Regions from separate parts of the Luteibacter sp. KNZ12-1A genome, predicted to be linked through region 1. Evidence: riboswitches for the same ligand, from Rfam matches in the RefSeq annotation. Region 1 holds a riboswitch; each other region holds the start of a gene.
The links. A riboswitch is a leader RNA that binds a small molecule or an ion and turns the genes downstream of it on or off. The one in region 1 is predicted to bind cobalamin.

Region 1 (6,626 bases):
TGTGGAACTTGGTGCCCTTGTGCAGGAGCTTCGCCGGCAGCACCGGCTTCAGGATCAACTCGCGCACGCCTTCGATCAGGTCCTTCTGCTTCACGTCCGGATCGTGCTGGGTCGACAGCACGACAGCGTCGATGGCGACGGCCTCGCCGTTCTCGTAGCGCAGGGTGACCTGGCTCTTGGCATCCGGGCGCAGCCACGGCAGCGGCGAGTTCTTCTTCTTGCGGACCTTGGTCTGCTGCTCGACGAGGCGATGCGCGTAGTGGATCGCCGCCGGCATGTATTCGCTGGTCTCGTTCGTGGCGTAGCCGAACATCAGGCCCTGGTCGCCCGCGCCCTGTTCTTCCGGCTTCTTGCGGTCGACGCCCTGGTTGATGTCCGGGGACTGCTTGCCGATCAGGTTCAGCACGCCGCAGGTCTCGCCGTCGAACCCGACTTCGGAGCTGTCGTAGCCGATGTCGAGGATGACCTTGCGGGTCAGCGCCTCGAGGTCGATCCACGCGCTGGTGGTGATCTCGCCCGCGACGATGGCGACGCCGGTCTTCACCAGCGTCTCGCAGGCCACGCGAGCGCGCGGGTCCTGGGCCAGGATGGCGTCCAGAACGGCGTCGGAGATCTGGTCGGCGATCTTGTCCGGATGGCCTTCGGAGACCGACTCGGAGGTGAAGAGGTAGTTGCTCATCGCGGGGATATATCCTTCTTTACGGATAAAGAGATAAAGGGCGCGCCATGATACACGCCTCCGGGCCGGTTTGCAGGGGGAAGGGTAGCGCCCGGGAGTGACGATTGCATGGATGTTCAGCAGGGCGCGCCCACCGGCCCACGGTGGGTCAGGCCGCCGCCCCCAACCGCTGGCGCGCCGCCTTCGCCACCGCGACCATGGTCTTCAGCGCCGCGGCGACCTCGGGCCAGTCACGGGTCTTCAGGCCGCAATCGGGGTTCACCCAGAGCTGGTCGGGACGCAATACCTGCAACGCGCGGGCAAGCAGACCGGCCATTTCGCCCTCGGCGGGAACCCGAGGGGAGTGGATGTCGTAGACACCGGGGCCGATGCCGTTCGGGTACTGGAACCGTGTGAAGGCATCGAGCAACGCCATTCGCGAGCGGCTGGTTTCGATGGAAATCACGTCGGCATCCATGGCCGCGACCGCCTCGATGATGTCGTTGAACTCCGAGTAGCACATGTGGGTGTGCACCTGGGTCGCGTCACTGACGCCGCCGGCGGTGATGCGGAACGCCTCCACCGCCCACGCGAGATAGCCATTCCACTCGGCACGACGCAGCGGCAGGCCTTCGCGCAAGGCGGGTTCGTCGATCTGCACGATGCCGATGCCCGCTCTTTCGAGATCGTGCACCTCGTCGCGCAAGGCGAGCGCGATCTGCCGGCAGACGTCCGCGCGGGGCAGATCGTCGCGCACGAACGACCATTGCAGCATCGTCACCGGACCGGTGAGCATGCCCTTCATCGGTTTTTTCGTCAGCGATTGCGCGAACGCGGACCAGGCCACGGTCATGGGCGCGGGCCGTGCCACGTCGCCATAGACGATCGGTGGTTTCACGCAGCGCGAGCCGTAGCTCTGCACCCAGCCGAACGACGTAAAGGCGTAGCCGTCGAGCTGTTCACCGAAATACTCGACCATGTCGTTGCGTTCGGGCTCGCCATGGACGAGCACGTCGATACCGGCCTCTTCCTGGAACGCCACGGCACGGCGCACTTCATCGCGCAGGATGACGGTATATGACTCGTCGTCCAGCTTGCCTGCGCGGTGCGCGGCGCGGGCGACACGAAGGGTCGCCGTCTGCGGGAACGAGCCGATGGTCGTCGTCGGCAGGTCGGGCAAGCCGAACCGCTCACGCTGTATGGCGGCGCGGAACGGGTACGCCGAGCGGCGCCGGCCGAACTGCGCCGTGAGCTGGCGAACGCGTTTGCGTACCTCGTCACGCACGACCCCCGGCGCGGCCTGTCGCCCGGCGATCAGTATGCGCTGGCGCGCGAGCGCTTCCCGGGCGACTGCATCGCCCTGGACGGCGTCGGCGTAGTGGCGCAGCTCGGCGATTTTCTGCCGCGCGAACGACAACCACGTCGCGAGATTTCCGGGCAGGCGCTTTTCCTCGCCGGCATCCAGCGGCACGTGCAGCAAGGAGCACGACGTCGACAGCCACAAGCGCCCGTTGCCAAGGCGATCGCGTAGCGCCTGCACGCGAGGAAGGATGATCGAGGGGTCGCTCAGCCAGATGTTGCGTCCATCGAGAACACCCGCCGAGAGGACGCGGTCGGCCGGCAGCGCGTCGAGCACCGCGTCGAGTTGCTCCGGCGCACGTGCGAGGTCGACGTGCAGGCCGGCGACGGGCAGCGACATGGCGAGTTCGAGATTGCCGTCGAGTGAACCGAAGTAGGTCGCGACCAGCACCCGTACCCGTGACCGCGTGGCGACCCACGCATAGGCATGGCGAAAGGCTTCGCGCGTCGCATCGTCGAGATCGAGCGCCAGCACGGGCTCGTCCACCTGCACCCACCCGGCGCCTGCGTCGGCAAGGGCGTCGAGCACGCCGACCCAGGCGGGAAGGAGCGCATCGAGTAGTGCCAGCGGGTCGCTGCCATCGACCGCCTTGGCGAGGCACAGGAAGGTGATCGGGCCGAGCAGCACCGGGCGTGCGACGTGTCCCGCCGCGACCGCTTCGCGATATTCGTCCACGACCTTGCCGGGCCGGGCGGCGAACGTCTGGCCCGCCGATACCTCGGGGACGATGTAGTGGTAGTTGGTGTCGAACCACTTGGTCATTTCCAGCGCGGGCAGGTCGAAGCGATCGTCCTGCCTGCCGCGTGCCATGGCGAAGTAGCCGGCCAGCGGATCGATGTCGTAAAGCGGTCGGTAGCGTTCCGGAATGGCGTCCACCATGACCGCGGCATCGAGCACGTGGTCGTAGAGCGAAAAATCGTTCACCGAAACGCTGTCGGCACCCGCGTCCCGGGCGAGCGCCCAGTGCCGCGAGCGCAATTCACGGGCGATATCGAGCAGTTCCTCGGAGCCGATGTTTCCCTTCCAATGGGCTTCGAGCGCGCGCTTCAACTCACGGCGGCGGCCGATACGGGGAAAACCGGGGTAGGTGACGTGTGGCATGAGTGTTCCTCTTTGCAAGAAAGAGGAGGGAAGGGCGGCTCGTCGCATGACACGGACGTCGCCGGAGTAAACCCCTTGGGCGATGCCTGGGTCATGAGGGTTTGCCGTCGACCTTCGCCCCCGCGGGCGAACCGGGCCATGCCCCGGGAGGAGGCGACGGCCCAGGCCGGACGGAGCGGCGCACCCATGACGGCGCGTCGCTCCGGCTGGCGGCAGGTCTTCGGGCTCGTGGATGTGGCGCCGAGGCGCCTCCTCCCCCATCGCTTCCCGGATCCTCATCGATCCAGTGCCTGTGACGGGTTCGTCTCCACATACCGCTGCGGGGCAGCGCCGGATTCCCACCGGCTTCCCTCTTAGCTTTATCTTCCTATTCGAATAGAGAGATAAAGACCGCTAACAAGCGGGAAATTAGCCCTCTGGACGTCCAAAGTCAATGCGAAGGAGGGCACTTCTATTCAGAAGCGCCCCCGAGGCCGCCACGCGGCGGCCGCGGACGTCTATTCAAAGCCTTCGATCGGATGGGGACCGTAGGCGGCTTCCAGCATCGCCGTCTCTTCCGGGCGCAGCACGAGATCGATCGCCGCCACGGCATCGTCGAGATGATGTGGCTTCGATGCTCCCACGATCGGCGCGGTGATGCCTTCGCGATGGGCCACCCAGGACAAGGCCACCTGTGCACGCGGTACGCCGCGCCCCTCGGCGACCTTCTTCACCGCCGCGACGATCGCCTTGTCCGAATCGGCGGTCGCGTTGTAGAGCGTGCTACCGAAGACGTCGCTCTCCTGGCGGGTACTGGTTTCGTCCCAGTCGCGCGTGAGGCGGCCGCGCGCCAGTGGGCTCCATGGGATGACCGCGATGTCCTGGTCGATGCAGAACGGAATCATCTCGCGCTCTTCCTCCCGCTGCAGCAGGTTGTAGTGGTCCTGCATGCTCACGAACTCGGTCCAGCCGTGGAGGCGCGAGGTGTAGACCATCTTCGCGAACTGCCACGCGTACATCGACGACGCGCCGAGGTAGCGCACCTTTCCCGCCTTCACCAGGTCGTGCAACGCTTCGAGCGTCTCTTCGACCGGCGTGGCGTGATCCGCGCGGTGGATCTGCAGAAGGTCGATGTAATCGGTGCCGAGGCGCTGAAGGCTGTCGTCGACGGAGTGGAAGATCGCCTTGCGCGAAAGACCGCCACCGTTGGGACCCTTGCGCCAGTGGAAGTACGTCTTCGTCGCGATCACGACTTCGTCGCGCCTCGCGAAATCCTTCAGCGCACGCCCGACGATTTCCTCGGAGGTGCCGTCGGAATACGCATTCGCGGTATCGAAGAAATTGATCCCGAGGTCGAGCGCCTTGCGGATGAAGGGGCGGCTCTGTTCCTCGTCGAGCGTCCAGGCGTGGTTGCCGCGATCGGGCACCCCGTAGGTCATGCAGCCGAGGACCAGGGGAGAGATGTCCAGGCCGGTACGGCCGAGTTTGACGTAGCGCATGCGGGGCTCCAAGACATGTGTGGACGGGGCGGTGTCCGGACGGGACATTTGTATAGCCACATACTGTAGATGCCGGGCGCCCCGTCGATCATGACAATCGCGTCATGTGAAACGTGGTCGCCACGGTAGCGAAGGCGGGTATGCCGCCTCCCCTTGAAACCGGCCCGGGCGTCCCTAACTTGGAGTCCAACGCGAAGACGGCGCGCCTTGCCGGTCAACCGGCCCGGGCGTAGCATTCGCGTCCTGTCACGAGAGCCAAGCCATGTTCCGCTGCAAGCACGATTTGATGCACGTCCCACCGATCGCCCCATGGGCGCGTCGCGGGTGCGCGCGTTCCGTGCCTGGCGGAGCTTCGTCGTAAGACGGCGCACCGGCTGCCAGGAACACCGAAAGCACCCGCAAGGGTGCTTTTTTTTGTCCCGATTTTCCCTTGCGAACCCACCGTTGGAGCAGCGTGCCATGAAGAACTGCCGCGACCCCCGATCCTGACCGTCCCGCTCAGCCAGGGGCGGCGGTAAACGGATCGGGGAGTGCCTCGCTCGAGACGACATCCGAGCCCCTGGCGACCCCATCAGGAACCGTTAGCTATGAGTACCACCCGCGAAACCCAGATCCCCGTCGGCCGTTGGCGCAACCTCGGCATCATCGCGCACGTCGACGCGGGCAAGACCACGCTCACCGAACGCCTGCTCTACAAGACCGGCACGATCCATCGCACCGGTGAAGTGCACGACGGCGCCACCACCACCGACCATATGGAACTCGAACGCGAGCGTGGCATCACGATCGGCGCCGCCGCCGTGCGCGCGAACTGGACGCCGGAAGGCGGCCAGCCGCATCGCCTGACCCTGATCGACACGCCGGGACACATCGACTTCGCGATCGAGGTCGAGCGTTCGCTGCGCGTGCTCGACGGCGCGGTCACCGTGTTCTCCGGCGTGGCCGGCGTGCAGCCGCAATCCGAAACCGTCTGGCACCAGGCGCGCCGGCATGGCGTGCCGTTGATGGCGTTCGTCAACAAGATGGACCGCCCGGGTGCGGACTTCGACGCGGTGGTCGGGCAGATGCGCGACAAGCTCGGTGCGAACCCGTGGGTGGTGGCGCGCCCGATCGTCGAAGGCGAACACATGACGGGCCTCGTCGACCTCGTGGCGGAACGCACCTGGCGTTTCGACGAGGTGGGCACGCCTACGGTCCAGCCATGGACGGACGGCGAGCGCGCGACGCATGCGGACGCGCGTGCCGAACTCGTGGCCGCCGTGGCCGATCGTGACGATACGCTGGCCGAACTCTGGCTCGCCGAACAGCCGGTCGATGCGGCGGCGCTCACGGCGGCGCTTCGGCGCGGCACGCTCGCGGGTGCCGGCTCGCCGGTACTTCCGGGCTCGGCGTTCCGCAACGTCGGTATCGAACCGCTGCTGGATGCGCTCGTCGCGTACCTGCCATCGCCACTGGATCGTCCAGCCGTGGTTGGCCACACCGACGAAGGCGACACGATGGTCGCGCCCGATGCGGACGCGCCGTTGGCGGCGCTCGTCTTCAAGGTGGTCAACCAGGCGCATGGGCCGCTGGCCTTCATCCGCGTGTATTCGGGCCGGTTGAACGTCGGCGATGCCGTGTGGCGTAGCGGTACCGATCGCGTGCAGCGTATCGGCCGGCTCGCGGTGGTGCGCGCGGAAGACACGGAAGCCGTGGATGCCGCCGAGGCGGGAGACATCGTCGCCATCGCGGGCTGGAAAGACGTGGCCACGGGCGAGACCTTGTCCGACACGCACCGCCGCGTGCGGCTGGAGACCATCCAGGCGCAACCGGCCGTGCTGTCGTGGCGGCTGTCGCCCGAGCGCTCGGCCGACCTGCTCAAGCTGGGCAACGGTCTCGCCCGCCTCGCGCAGGAGGACCCGTCGTTCCGCGTTGGCACCGATCCCGACACCGGCGAGACCCTGGTCTGGGGCATGGGCGAACTTCACCTGGAAGTGATGGTGGAGCGCCTGCGTCGCGAGTGGGGTGTGCAGGTGCGCACGGGTTCGCC
Region 2 (6,626 bases), on a different contig from region 1:
AGACGCAGGTAACGCGGGTTCTGGAAAGCGATCGGACGGCGATAGTCGTCGCTGACCACCGGCACGCCGTTCGCCACCGTACCCGTCTCGCCCACGTCGATCTGGCCCACCGGGCGCTGGCTGCCGACGACATTGAACACCGTGGCGGTGAATGCCAGCGGCTGCTTGTCACCGGCCCACAGCGGACGGTATTCGGCATTCAGGTCGAGGTTCCAGGTATAGGGCAGGCGGCCCTTCGAACCGCGCGGCGACGGCTGGAAGCCGCACTCGAAGTACGACGCGCCGTATTGGATCGCATCTACCGGATCCACGCCGATGCAGTTCTTCGGACGGCCCGTGGCCACCGCGAGGTTGCCGCCGAGCAGCCATTCCTGCGAAGCCTGCCAGTAACCGTACGCCTTCAACTGATGCGTACGGTCGTTGGGCAGCGGACCATTTGCGTACTGCATGATCTCCGGCGCATCCCAGTCCTGGGTCACCGACGGATCGAGCTGGCCGATATCCGACTTCAGCTGGCCTTCCGAGTTGCCGTAGCTGCGCGAGAAGGTGTAATCGACGCGGCCGTACCAATCGTCGGCGAAGTGATGCTCGAGGTAGAGATCGAGCGAATAGTAGCTGCGCTTCAGATCGGGGAATGCAACGCCTTCGGGCGAGGTGAAGTCGTCCTTGCGAAGATTGAACGGAACATAGTTGCCACCGCCGACGTCGACCAGGAATTCGTTCGACTTGCCCGGATTGAACAAGTAGCAGCCCGGCAACGATGCGTTGCTGATGTCGATGTTGTTGCGTGCGGCATACGCTTCGAACGGGCGCGAATCGCAGAAGTCGTCGATCGAGCTCTTCAGCTTGCGATACGTGGCCTTGGCGCCGAAGCTCCAGTTATCGTTGATCGCCTTGTCGAAGCCCAGGATGTATTCGTCCTGGTAATACGCGTCGATGCCCTTGGCGGCGACGGTCTTCGGATCGGGCGTGGTGCCGTCCTCGCCGTTGAGGTAAGCGCGGCTACCCAGCTGGGTGAGGCCGGTAGGCTCGCCGTTCGGACCCACACCGCCGTAGGTGTAGTACTCGCTGTAGTAGGTCGACGCGGAGGCTCCACGAATCGCGACGTTCGACGGAATGGCCAGGTGGTAACGACCGGCATTCGCGTAGATCTTGAACGTAGAGTCGCCGAAGACGTCCCAGGTGGCGCCCAGGCGAGGCGCGAGCTGGTGGCGCTGCTTGACGTAGGTAGTGCCGTCGCCATTCAAGTTCTTGAACTGCTCGTTGCGAAGGCCGACGTAGATCCTCCAGCGATCGGTGACCTGCCAGTTATCTTCGATGAACTGAGCTTCCTGTTCGGTCTTGACCGTGGCGCCCGTCTCGAAGAGACGTTTTTCAACGACGTACGCGGTGCCCGGCGGCGGAACGATATCCGGGCGACCGGTGACCCTGCCCGCATTGCGATAAACCCAGCGGTAGCCACCCTCATAGATCTGGCCCGAGGTCGATTCCAGCGTCTGGTTGTCCAGACCCGCGCGCAGATCGTGGTCGCCCGCGTGGTATTCGACGTCGAGACGCCAGCCGTGGGTCTTATCCTTCGCACCTGCGTTCAGCACCGTGCCATTCACCAGGCCGCAACCGGTGATGGGATTGGCGATGCCGCGCCGGTTATCGGTGATCCACGGACAATTGGCGGCGCCGGAATATCCGATGTCGCGCTCGTGATTGGTCGTGGTGTGACCGTACAGTGCGTTAACCGTCAGGTCGTCCGTGATGTAACCGGTGTATTTTCCGATGTAGACATCGCCGCCAGGAGCCGAACCCGCACCCGCATCAAAGTTCTTGAGGTTGTCCGTGCCCAGGTAATTGCCGCGGCTGCGCGTCGCATAGTTATAGGCGTAGACGCTACGCTCGGTGTTGGTCTTGTCGCCGAGGCCGGTCAATTCGAGCAGGTGGTTATCGGTGATATTCCAGTCGATCTTGCCCAACCACTTCGTCGCCTTTTGCGTCTGGTTCGTGCGCTGCGGAGCGAGGATGCTGCTGGTCGTGGTCGTATTGGTACGAGTGAAGTCGCCGGCACCGAAGAAGAACAGCTTGTCCTTGATCAAGGGACCGCTGATATAGGCGGTGTACTGCGTGTCACTGCGTTCGTTGCCGCCACGGTTCTGGAACAACTGGCCGTTCGTGCGGTAGATGTTGCGCGGCGACTGGCGTGCACCGTTCGGCTGGATGTACATGCCGACGCCACCCTTCCACTCGTTACCGCCACGCTTGGACACGATGTTGATCACACCGCCCGTGGAACGGCCGTATTCCGCGCCGTAACCGCCGGTGAAGATCTGCTGCTGGTCGATTGCATCGTAAGGCAGGCTCGTGAAGCCGAGGCCGGTAAGCGCGTTCGTGACGGAGTAACCATTGATGTAGTACTGGTTCTCCGAAGCCGACGAACCACCGAACGAGGCCACGTTGCCATAGCGGCTGTCGCCGGAGATGACGCCCGGCGCGAGCAGCGCGGCGGCGGTGACGTCACGAGCGAGCGGCAGCTTCTGCAGCTGTTCCGAGGTGAGCACCGTGCGCGAGTCCACCTGCGACACGTCGATCGCGGGAAGCACGTTACCGGTGACCTGCACGCCTTCGAGGTTCTGTGCCTCGGCGGTGGTGGTGGAGGCACCCGCGAAGGACACGTCGACGCCGCCGCCCAGGTTCACCTGGACATTGTCGCGGGTCTCGACGGCCTGGCCGCCGCGCTCCACGGTGACCTTGTAGCGGCCGACCGGCAGCGAGCTGGCGCGGTAGCGGCCATCGGCGTCGACGCCGACGTCACGGGTCAGGCCGGTATCCAGGTTCTGCAGGTGGATGACGGCGCCTTCCGGCTGCGCGACGCGGCCGAAGACGACACCGGAAGCATTGGACTGGGCGAGCACGGCGCCGCTGGCGAAGCAGAGGGCGAGCGCGGTGCAAAGGGTCGATCGGCGCAGCACGCCGGTACGCTTGGTGGAACGTTGCATGTCTTGTCTCCCCGATAAACAGCAAGTAAGCCGGCCACAAGAGGTGGCCGAACTCGTTTCGACGCCGTCTCATGGGCTTTGGTACCCATCCCCCGGATGCGGCCCTGGCTGCCCATGCTCCCCGTGCGCAAGTTATTGCGCCCGACGGCTATCGGTTGCGGTTGTAATCGAATTATTTTGCGCCCGTCAAGTGCGCGTTAAGAATTCCGTTAAGTATCCGTGACAGCCGGGGGCCCCGACGGGTACCATCGACCGGTTCGGGTGTCCCGACCGGCCAAGGCCGGGGAGGATGAAACGGGAAGCCGGTGCGCCACGTCGTGGCAAGGCCGGCACTGCCCCCGCAACGGTAAGCGTCCATCCGGGTAGGTCGTCAGACCTTTCTCATGGAACCGGCCTCACGCCACTGCGCAAGCGGGAAGGCACCGGTTCCGCCACCCTGCGGTGGCTGGCGCGAGTCCGGAGACCGGCCCGATGAGCGCCCCGCCCCACGTGGCGGGCGTCCCTGTTTCGGTCGATTCGCGGAGGGCGGATCCGGGCAGCCACCGGGTTTCCGCCCGTTCGCCGTTCGTCGCACGTCCTCCTCGAGCGTCCTTCGCACATTGCCGCCCGGCGGCTGAGGAAGACGGTTCCATGAAGAAGACCCTGCTCGCGGCGGCCCTGTTGTCGTCCATCGCCGCGGCCCACGCCGCCGACGAAGCCGCGCCCGACCGGCTCGATCCGGTCGTGGTGACCGCCAATCGCGCCGCCACGCCACTGGACGAGGTACTCGCGCCGGTCACCCTGATCACCCGCGAGGACATCGAGCGCCTGCAGCCGGTGAGCGTGCAGGACCTGCTCACCGGTTTGCCGGGCGTGACGATCGCCAATGCCGGCGGCATCGGCCAGCAGACGTCGTTGTTCATGCGCGGCACCAACTCGTCGCACACCCTGGTGCTGCTGGACGGCGTCCGCGTGGGCACCGTGGGCGCCGGCCTGCCCGCCTACGAGCAGCTTCCCGTGGAGCAGATCGATCACATCGAGATCGTCCGCGGCCCTCGCTCCGCCCTGTACGGGTCCGATGCCATCGGCGGCGTGATCCAGATCTTCACCCGCCACGGGCAAGCCGGCGAAGCGCCCACGCCGACGCTCTCGGTGACCGGTGGCAGCCATGGCTACTCGGCGGGCCAGGTGGGCGTGTCCGGCGGAAGCCAGCACGGCTGGTACAACGCCAGCCTGGGCGGGCAGTACACGGCCGGCATCAACGCCTGCCGCATCGGCGCCGCGGCCGCCTTCGCCGGCTGCTTCACCGACGAACCCGACCACGATGCCTCCCGCACGTACAACGGTGCGCTGTCCGGCGGCTATCGCTGGGACGACGGCACCGAGTTGACCGGCAGCTGGCTGCGCAGCAAGGGCGACATCGAGTACGACGGCGACTTCCAGAACCTGACCCGGCGCTCGCAACAGGTGGCCGGCACGAAGCTGGCGTTCGACGTGCTGGCGAACTGGCGCATGTCGCTCAGCCTGGGCCAGAACCAGGACCGTGCCGACAATTACCTCAATGGAGCCGACAAGACCCTCGACTTCGTCCATTACGGCGTGGACAAGGCTCGCGTCGGTTACCTCTATTCGAAGCGCAACCAGGCGTCCTGGCAGAACGACTTCACCCTCGCGACGGGCCAGACGCTGAGTGCGGGCGTCGACTTCCAACAGGAAAAGCTGAAAAGCGATACGGACTACCTCAAGGACTCGCGGAACAACACCGGCGTGTTCGCGCTCTACCAGGGCCTGTTCGGTCCGCACGAGATCCAGTTGTCGGCGCGGCACGACCACAACACCCAGTTCGGCAACCACACGACCGGCTCGGCGGCCTACGGCTTCCGCTTCGACAACGGCATGAAGATCACCGCCTCGTACGGCACGGCCTTCCATGCGCCCACGTTCAACGACGAGTTCTATCCTTACGGCGCACCGGTGAACCTGAACCCGGAAACCTCGCGCACGGCCGAGATCGGCCTCTCGGCGCGGCCGGGCGTGTGGAACTGGGCGGTGAACGCCTACCAGACCACGGTCGACGACCTGATCGGCTTCGATGCGAACTTCCTGCCGGTGAACGTGAGCAAGGCGCGCATTCGCGGGTTGGAAGGACAGGTCGGCGCCGACGTCGACGGCTGGCACGTGCGGGCCTATGCCACCCTCCAGCAGCCGAAGAATCGCGATTCGGGCGTGCAAGACGGCAACTTGCTGGCGCGCCGTCCCGAGCGCACCGCGCGGGTCGACCTCGACAAGGACCTCGGCCGCTTCACCCTCGGCGGTTCGGTCTACGCGGCCGGCTACAGCTACGACGACGCGGCCAACACCCGCCGCCTCGGCGGCTACGCCACGGCCGACCTCCGCGCGACCTGGCACCTGGACACGGACTGGAGCGTGCAGGGCCGGGTCGCCAACGTCGCGGACAAGCGCTACGAGACGGCGGCGTTCTACAACCAGTTGGGACGTACGTATTACCTGACGTTCCGCTACGCGCCCGGGCGCTGACGCGCCGCCGTATGAACGGGGGACCCCTGCCTTCCGGCAGGGCCCCCACTAAAGGCACACGCGACGAAACAAGCGGAACGTCATAAAGTTCGCGGGCGCGGGGAGCCTTCCCGCGATCACAGGAAGTGTCGTGAACTTTTTTGCACCATTCATTCGCCGGCCGATCGGTACCTCGTTGCTCGCGGCGGGCCTGACCCTCGCCGGCGCGATCGCATACATGCTGCTGGGCGTCGCCGCGTTGCCTTCGATCGAGGTACCGGCGGTCTTTATCCAGGCGCAGATGCCCGGCGCCAACGCGCAGACCATGGCGTCGACGGTCATCGCGCCGCTGGAGCGCCACCTGGGCCAGATCCCGGGCGTCGACCAGATGTACTCCAACAGCACGGAGAACTCCGGCTTCGTCCGCGTCCGCTTCAACATGGATCGCTCGACCGACGCCGCCGCCCGCGACGTACAGGCCGCGATCAACGCGGCGGCCGCCGACCTTCCGGCCGGCATGCCCTCGCCACCGCAGTACTTCAAGTTCGACACCGGCCAGATCCCGGTGCTGCTGGTCGCGATGACATCGAAGACCATGCCCCCGGACAAGCTCTACGACGTGGTCGACACGCTGATCCGCCCGGCGGTGGCGCAGATCGACGGCGTTTCGCGTGTACAGGTGTTCGGCGGGACGCCCCATGCGGTGCGCATCGAACTGGACACGAACGCCCTGGCGGCGAAGCGGCTGACCGCGAACGACGTCTCGAACGCCTTGCAGGCCGCCAACGTGAACTCGCCGCAGGGCGTGCTCTCCGATGGCGAAACGCAGATGACGGTGATCGCGAACGACGGCCTGCGCGACCCGAAGGACTTCGCCAACATCCTGATCGCCATGCGCGACGGGGTGCCGGTACGGCTCTCGGACATCGCCAATGTCCACAGCGGCCAGCAGGACCAGTTCCAGGCCGCGTGGTTCCAGGGCGAACGCTCGGTCACCATGCAGATCAGCAAGCGCCCGGAGGCGAACTCCATCGCCACCGCGGAAGCCATCCGTGCGGCGTTGCCACGGTTCCAGGCGCTGCTGCCTGCGGATGCGAAGGTCACCCCGATCTTCGACCTGACCCAGACCACGCAGTCGGCGCT
Region 3 (6,626 bases), on a different contig from region 1:
ACGCCATGCCCGGGGGCAGGCTGTCGCGCAACAATCCGGCGTGGTACGCGCCGCCCACGCGATTGGCGAGCACGCCTTGCACGTGCAGGCCGGGGCGATAGTTCGCCAGCCCATGTGCCAGCGCACCGAAGGTCTGTGCCATGGCGCCGCCGTCGATCACCGCCATCACCGGCAAGCCGAAAGCCATGGCCAGGTCCGCACTCGACGGCGCACCGTCGAACAAGCCCATCACGCCTTCGACCAGGATCAGGTCGGCGTCGCCCGCGGCGGCATGAAGCCGTGCGCGAACGTCGTCGTCCCCACCCATCCAGGGATCGAGCTGATACACCGGTGCCCCGCTCGCACGCTCCAGGATCATCGGATCGAGGAAATCCGGCCCCGTCTTGAACACGCGCACGCGGCGTCCCTGCCGCGCGTGGGCACGGGCGAGCGCGGCGGTGACGCTGGTCTTGCCCTGCCCCGACGCAGGCGCCGAAACCAGCAACGCGGGACAGGCACGGGTCACAGCTCGACGCCCTTCTGCGCGCGGATACCTGCCTGGTATGCATGCTTGACCACGCGCATCTCCGTGACGGTGTCGGCGGCGGCGACGAGTTCATCGGGCGCGCCACGGCCGGTGATGACGACATGCTGGCGTTCGGGCCGCAAGCGCAGTGCCTCCAGCACGCGGTCGAGCGGAACGTAGCGCTTCACCAGGGCGATGTTGAGTTCGTCGAGCAACACGAAGTCGTAGGCGGGATCGCGAAGCATGCTCTCCGCCACCTCCCACGCCGCCGTCGCCGCGGCGACATCGCGCGCCTTGTCCTGGGTCTCCCAGGTGTAGCCCTCGCCCATCACGTGGTAGTCCAGCGGGCCGTCCTCGAACATGCGGAAAAACGCCTCCTCGCCGGTGGAGAAACTGCCCTTGATGAACTGCACGACGCCACAGCGGAAGCCGTGGCCGAGCGACCGCGCCAGCATACCGAAGCCCGACGAACTCTTGCCCTTGCCGTTGCCGGTGTTCACCACCAGCACGCCGCGGTCGATGGTCGCCTTGGCGATACGCCGGTCGATCAACTCCTTCTTGCGGCGCATCCGGTCCCGATGGCGCGCATCCTCGTCCATGTCCTGCCAGGGCACCGCGTCGTTCATGCGCTGGCCGTCTTGCCGTCGCCTGCGCGCGGCGCGAAGCGGAACACCAGGGCCTGGACCAGCTGGGCCGCGAGCACGTAGCCGGCGGCGGCACGAACGAACAACGGCGCCCATTGGGCGAAACGCTGCACGTACTGGGGCATGTTCGGCTCGGTGTAACGGCCACCCAGCCAGTAGAACGCGCCGTTCGAGATCGCATAGGAGACCGTGGCGCCGACGACGATGCCCGCGAAGACGAGGGCGTGCGAGGCAAGCGATCCGTCGAAGCGCGGCGCCAGGAGCCGCCCCGCGTACCACAGCACCGCGTAAGCCAGCGGCAGGAACGAATAGGCCACGGTGATGCAGAAGTCGCTCACTCCCGCATAACTCACCGAATACCAGTCGATCAGCACCGAAAGCGCCACGAAGCCGAGAAAGGCCAGGTGCTTGCGCAAGTACAGACCACCCAGGAAGAACAGCGCCATCGACGCGTCGGGCAGGTGCAAGGCGTCGCCGAAATGGGAGAAGCGCGTGCCGATCATGAGCAAGGCGAACAACGCGGCGACGGCGGCGAACAAGGGGCGCGAAAGCGATTTCATCGGAAGAACCTCGATGTATGCACGGTTATGAACGGGGCTGGTAGCGCAGCGTCAGCATCCAGTTGCGGCCCGGCTGGTTGAAGTAGCGGGCCGTCTCGTAGTGGCGGTCGAAGACGTTGTTGGCTGAAAGCTCGACCTTCCATGCCGCGTCGAAGGCGTATGCCATGCGCAGGTCGGTCAACGCGTAGCCGCCGAGGCGATGGGCATTGGCGGTATCGTCGTAGCGATAACCGGAGGCGAACACGCTCGCGCCGGCACTGAACGCGCCGAAGCTGCGGTCGACGTCGACATGCGCGGTACGGCGCGCGCGGCGCGGCAACAGGTTGCCGTGGGAGGCATCGTCGCTATCGTCTTCCGGCTGCAACCATGTCGCGTTGCCGGCGATGCGCCAATCGCCAAGCGTGGTGTCCGCCGCCAGTTCGACACCGCGAATGCGCGAACGATCGATGTTGTTCGCCCCACCGAAGGGGAACAGCGGCCCGCTCAGGCCCGAGTCGAATACGATCAGGTGGTCGATCTTGTTCTGGAAGGCGTTGATCGACCAGTTACCCCAGCCAGGCGTGCCACGCACACCCAGTTCCCAGTTCCGCGAGGTCTCGGGGCCGAGGTCGGGGTTGCCGTAGTCGGGGTAATAGAGATCGTTGAACGTCGGTGCCTTGAACGCGGTGCCGTAGCTGCCCGTGACGCGCAGGGTCTTCGTCAGCGCGTAACCGTACTGCAGGCTGCCGGTGGTCTTTCCGCCGAACTGGCTGTTCTCATCGCGGCGCAGGCTGGCCTGTACCGAACTGGCCCCGAACTCCTGCTGCCACTGCGCGAACAACGCGTGGTTGCGCCGCGCGTCCACCAGGTAGTCGGTGTTGCCGACGACGCGGTCGCGTTGCCAGTCGAAGCCGAGCGTGGTGAGGCCGGCGCCACCGCCCACGCGGCCAAGGTCGGCCTGCACGGACGCGACGTCGCGATGCGTGTTGAAGGTATCGGCGTAGACGCCGTTCTCGTAATCGGTGGACAGGTCTTCGCTACGGCCCAGGCTGGCGGTGAACAACATGTCCTGCGATGGCTTGTAACGCAGGCGGCCACCGACGACCTGGGTGGCGGATTCGGCGAAGTTGCTGCTGGTGCCGTCGTAGTGGTTGCGTCCTTCCGTGCGCGTGGCGTTGGCGTCCGCATCCCATTGCTCGTCGAATCGCCAGCCGCCCTTCAACGACAGCGCATTGTTACGGTAGCCATCCTTGTCCGGCTCATAGGTGAAGCAGCCGCCACCGCCCGGGCTGGGTTTGCCCCGGCAGGCGTTGATGCCATCGGTCTGGTCGTGGCTCGCCTCCACCGCGTACCAGCCCTGGGCACCACGGCCGGCGAAGCCCGCCGAACCGCGCAGCGTGTCGTAGCTGCCCACGCCCACGGAGAAATGGGGGACGAAGCCACCCTCGGGATGGCGGGTGAAGATCTGGATGACGCCGCCGAGGGCGTCGGAGCCATACAGGCTCGAATACGGGCCGCGCACGATCTCGATGCGCTCGATCTGGTCGACCGGGATGTCCTGAAACGCCGCGGTGCCGGAGGTGGCCGAGCCGATCTTCACGCCGTCCACCAGGACGAGCACGTGGTCGGCCTCGGTGCCGCGCAGGAACACCGAGGTGGCCTTGCCCGGGCCGCCGTTGTTGGCGATCGAGACGCCCGGCGTACCGCGCAGCAGGTCGGCCAGCGACCGCGGTTGCAGCCGCTCGATCTCGGCCCGGTCGATCACGGTGGAAGCGGCGAGCACCTGGTTGAGGGCCTGGTCGGTGCGGCTGGCGGTGACGACGACCTGGTCGAGGTCGGTGGACGCATCGGCGAACGCCGCGGCCGGCGTGAGGAAAGCCACCGCGATGGCGACCGCGAGGCTGGAGGAACGAAATGACACGGGGTGACTCCCTGCTCACCGCGCCTACCCGCGCGGCATGAATGGCGAGGGACAGGAAGCGGGATGGCGGGATCGCCGGCGGCGGAAGGCTGTCGGCCACCCACGACATGGCCCTCCGCCTGTCCGGTGTACCTCGAGGCCGGTCTCCGGGCTCGCGAGCGCAGGGAATCCCTGCGGGGACGGCGCCTTCCCATGCCTTGGCACAGTGGCTCGATGCCGACCTTTTGCTCGCCTACCGTTGCGGGGGCAGCTCCGGAATGGCGGCGACCCCTTGGCAGGCCGCGCACGTCACCGGATTCCCGTTTCAATCCCCGGCGCTGACGCCGCGGATCACCTTGGGCGCCGACAGTGTAGCCGAACGCACGGCGCGCTTGTCCCGCCAACGCAGGAAGGGCCGCTCGACCGCGTAGTGCAGGACGGCGCCTCCGGCCAGGGTCGCGGCCGCATAGATGGCGAAACGCAGGAATCGATGGTCGGCCAGTTGGCCGTCCAGGGCGGACTGCACGAGGTGGAAGACACCCTTGTGGCTGAGGTAGAGACTGTAGGAGGCGCGCGCCAGCCAATCCGCACCCGGGATATCCAGCCGCGCCAGCCAGGTGTCGCCACTGGCGGCGGCCACGAAGGCGGCCATCGCCAGCGCGATCAGCGGATAGCCGGCGACGCAGGGCCAGAACCCGGTGCGCGCGCCATCGAACAGCACGAGCGCGGACGCGAGCAGGAGTGCGCCAAGGATGAGCACCGCGTTCACCCGCGTCCGCAACCACGCCATGGCCCACGGCCGATACACGCCGCACACGGCGAGAGCGACACCGGCCAGCAGGCCATCGAGGCGGGCCCATGTGGGGTAGTACAGGTAGCGCAGATAGACGGTTCCCACGTTATCGCCCGCCGCCTGGGCCGGGGCGAACCAGTGCGTCCACGACCAGCCGCGCACGAGCATGCCGCCGACGACCACGGCGGCGCACGCGACGGCGAACTTCCACGCCGCTGGCTTGCGCGTCAGGGCGAAGGCGAGGATGGGAAACACGAGGTAGAAGTGCTCTTCCACGCAAAGCGACCATACGTGGGAGAAGGCGTAGTTCTCGCCGTTGTCGAACATCAGGTTGAAGGTGAAGGTGGGGAACTGCCATAGCGGCTGCATTCCCGATGTCTCCCTCCATGCGGGCCAGCATGCGTACAGCGCCAGCACCGTGAGGAACGCGGGCAGGATGCGTACGGCACGGCGCCGGTAGAAGTCGGCGAAGTCGAGCCGGCCCGTGGTGGCCAGGGACTTCAGCACCTGTGAGCCGATAAGGTAGCCGCTGAGCACGAAGAACAGGTCGACGCCCATCCAGCCGGACCGTTCCAGTTTCGAGAAGCCCTCTCCGAGGCCGCCGACGAGATAGCTATGGAAAAGCATCACCCAGGCGATGGCGATGGCGCGGAGCGAATCGAGGCCTGGCGTTCGGTGCATGGATTTCCCCTCGTGGCCGGGGCATGGTGAAGCCGCCAGCGGCCGGACCGGGGGCCCCTTCATGGCATTCCCGGGGCAAATGCTTGTGGCCCCCGCCGGGGCGCCCGACGGGCCGCGCCCCACCGCGCTATGATCGCCACGCGCACGGGCACCGGGGAGGTGGTCCGGCGTCTCATCAAGGGGCGAACATGTCTGACGTTATCGATTTCCTGGAACGCATGGGTGGCAATGCCACGTTGCGCGCTGCTGGCACGGCTGAACTGGCCCGCGAGCTGGACGAGGCCGCCGTCGATGGCGCGCTGGCCGCCGCGATTCTCGCCGGTGACGAGAAAGCGCTGCGCGACCGCGTCGCGCCGGGCACCTTCAACAGCATCCAGCTCGGCGACACGCCACAGAGCGAGGAAGAGTCCGAAACGCCGGCGAAGGACACACCCGAAACACCCGACGTCCCCGATCCCTCGGACGCCTGAGCGCGAGGCCACGGTCGCATGATCGGTCGCTTCGGACGCCGGCTGGGGCTGGCGATCGCACTCACGCTGGCGTCCCATGCCGGCGCCGTCCTCGCGCAGCACACGCCGGGCGAGGACGCGACGGCGACGCTCGCACGTGCCGACGCGACCAAGACCTCCGACCATCCCGCCTTCATGGATACGGTGGCGCGGCTCGGCCGCGACGCGCCACGGCTGACCGCGGCACAACGCGCCCACCTGCATTACCTCGAAGCCTGGCAGGTCGCCTATGCCGGCGATTACGAAGCCGCGGTGCCGTTGCTCGAGGCGGTGATCGGCGGTTCCTCCGACACCACCCTGCGCTTTCGCGCCACCGCCACGCTGATCAACATCCTGGGCATCGGGCACCGTTACCAGGAAGCCTTCTCCCGCCTGACGGAACTCACCGATAGCCTGCCCGAGGTCAGCGACCCGCAGGCACGCCTCCAGGGCCTGGGCGAGGCGGCGCAGATGCTCACGTCCGCCGGCCAGTACGACATCGCCGCCGAGTACGCCGAGCGGATGATCGAAAGCACGCCCACCGGCGACAGCGCCTGCAAGGGCACCTTCATCAAGCTCCACGCGCTCTATCGGGGCAAGCGCATCGAGGGAGCCGACCCGCGCTTCACCCAAGGCATCGCGGCATGCGAGGCCGCCGGCGAGAACCTCATCGCCAATGCGCTCCGTGCGGACATGGCCGAAGGGACCATCCGCGCCGGACATGCCGCCGAAGCCGTCGCCATGCTGGAGAAACACTATCCGGCGGTCGTGCGCGACCAGTACCCGAGCCTTATTTCACAATTCGAATCGCTGCTCGCCGAGGGTCACTGGCAGACCGGCGATGTGGACGCGGCGGAAAAGTATGCGCATGCGGCGGTCGACAGTTCGATCGCGGGGGAATACTCCGAGCCACTGGCGGTGGCGCTGAGAACGCTCTACCTGGCCGCGAAGCGGCGTGGCGACTTCCGCGCCTCGACCGATTGGCTCGAACGCTACATGCAGGCGGACAAGGGATATCTCGACGACGTGACGGCACGTGCGCTCGCCTATCAGGTGGTAAAGCAACAAGTGACCTC

Region 2: it holds a riboswitch for cobalamin, as region 1 does, so the genes downstream of both, ACR9ZJ_RS14180 (TonB-dependent receptor domain-containing protein) here and metE (5-methyltetrahydropteroyltriglutamate--homocysteine S-methyltransferase) in region 1, are expected to answer to the same signal.
Region 3: it holds a riboswitch for cobalamin, as region 1 does, so the genes downstream of both, btuB (TonB-dependent vitamin B12 receptor) here and metE (5-methyltetrahydropteroyltriglutamate--homocysteine S-methyltransferase) in region 1, are expected to answer to the same signal.

Annotation. Positions count from the first base shown of each region.
Region 1 is NZ_JBPGXU010000021.1:1,681-8,306, forward strand. It holds gene metK (methionine adenosyltransferase) at 1-679, opposite strand, end outside; gene metE (5-methyltetrahydropteroyltriglutamate--homocysteine S-methyltransferase) at 828-3,119, opposite strand; cobalamin riboswitch at 3,314-3,529, opposite strand; gene ACR9ZJ_RS06775 (aldo/keto reductase) at 3,617-4,597, opposite strand; gene fusA (elongation factor G) at 5,185-6,626, shown strand, end outside.
Region 2 is NZ_JBPGXU010000075.1:12,682-19,307, reverse strand. It holds gene ACR9ZJ_RS14185 (TonB-dependent receptor) at 1-2,987, opposite strand, end outside; cobalamin riboswitch at 3,230-3,473, shown strand; gene ACR9ZJ_RS14180 (TonB-dependent receptor domain-containing protein) at 3,618-5,504, shown strand; gene ACR9ZJ_RS14175 (efflux RND transporter permease subunit) at 5,635-6,626, shown strand, end outside.
Region 3 is NZ_JBPGXU010000026.1:23,748-30,373, forward strand. It holds gene ACR9ZJ_RS08000 (cobyrinic acid a,c-diamide synthase CobB) at 1-505, opposite strand, end outside; gene cobO (cob(I)yrinic acid a,c-diamide adenosyltransferase) at 502-1,104, opposite strand; gene ACR9ZJ_RS08010 (hypothetical protein) at 1,128-1,709, opposite strand; gene btuB (TonB-dependent vitamin B12 receptor) at 1,735-3,609, opposite strand; cobalamin riboswitch at 3,730-3,962, opposite strand; partial or broken gene ACR9ZJ_RS08020 (acyltransferase family protein) at 3,986-5,062, opposite strand; gene ACR9ZJ_RS08025 (hypothetical protein) at 5,251-5,532, shown strand; gene ACR9ZJ_RS08030 (GGDEF domain-containing protein) at 5,551-6,626, shown strand, end outside.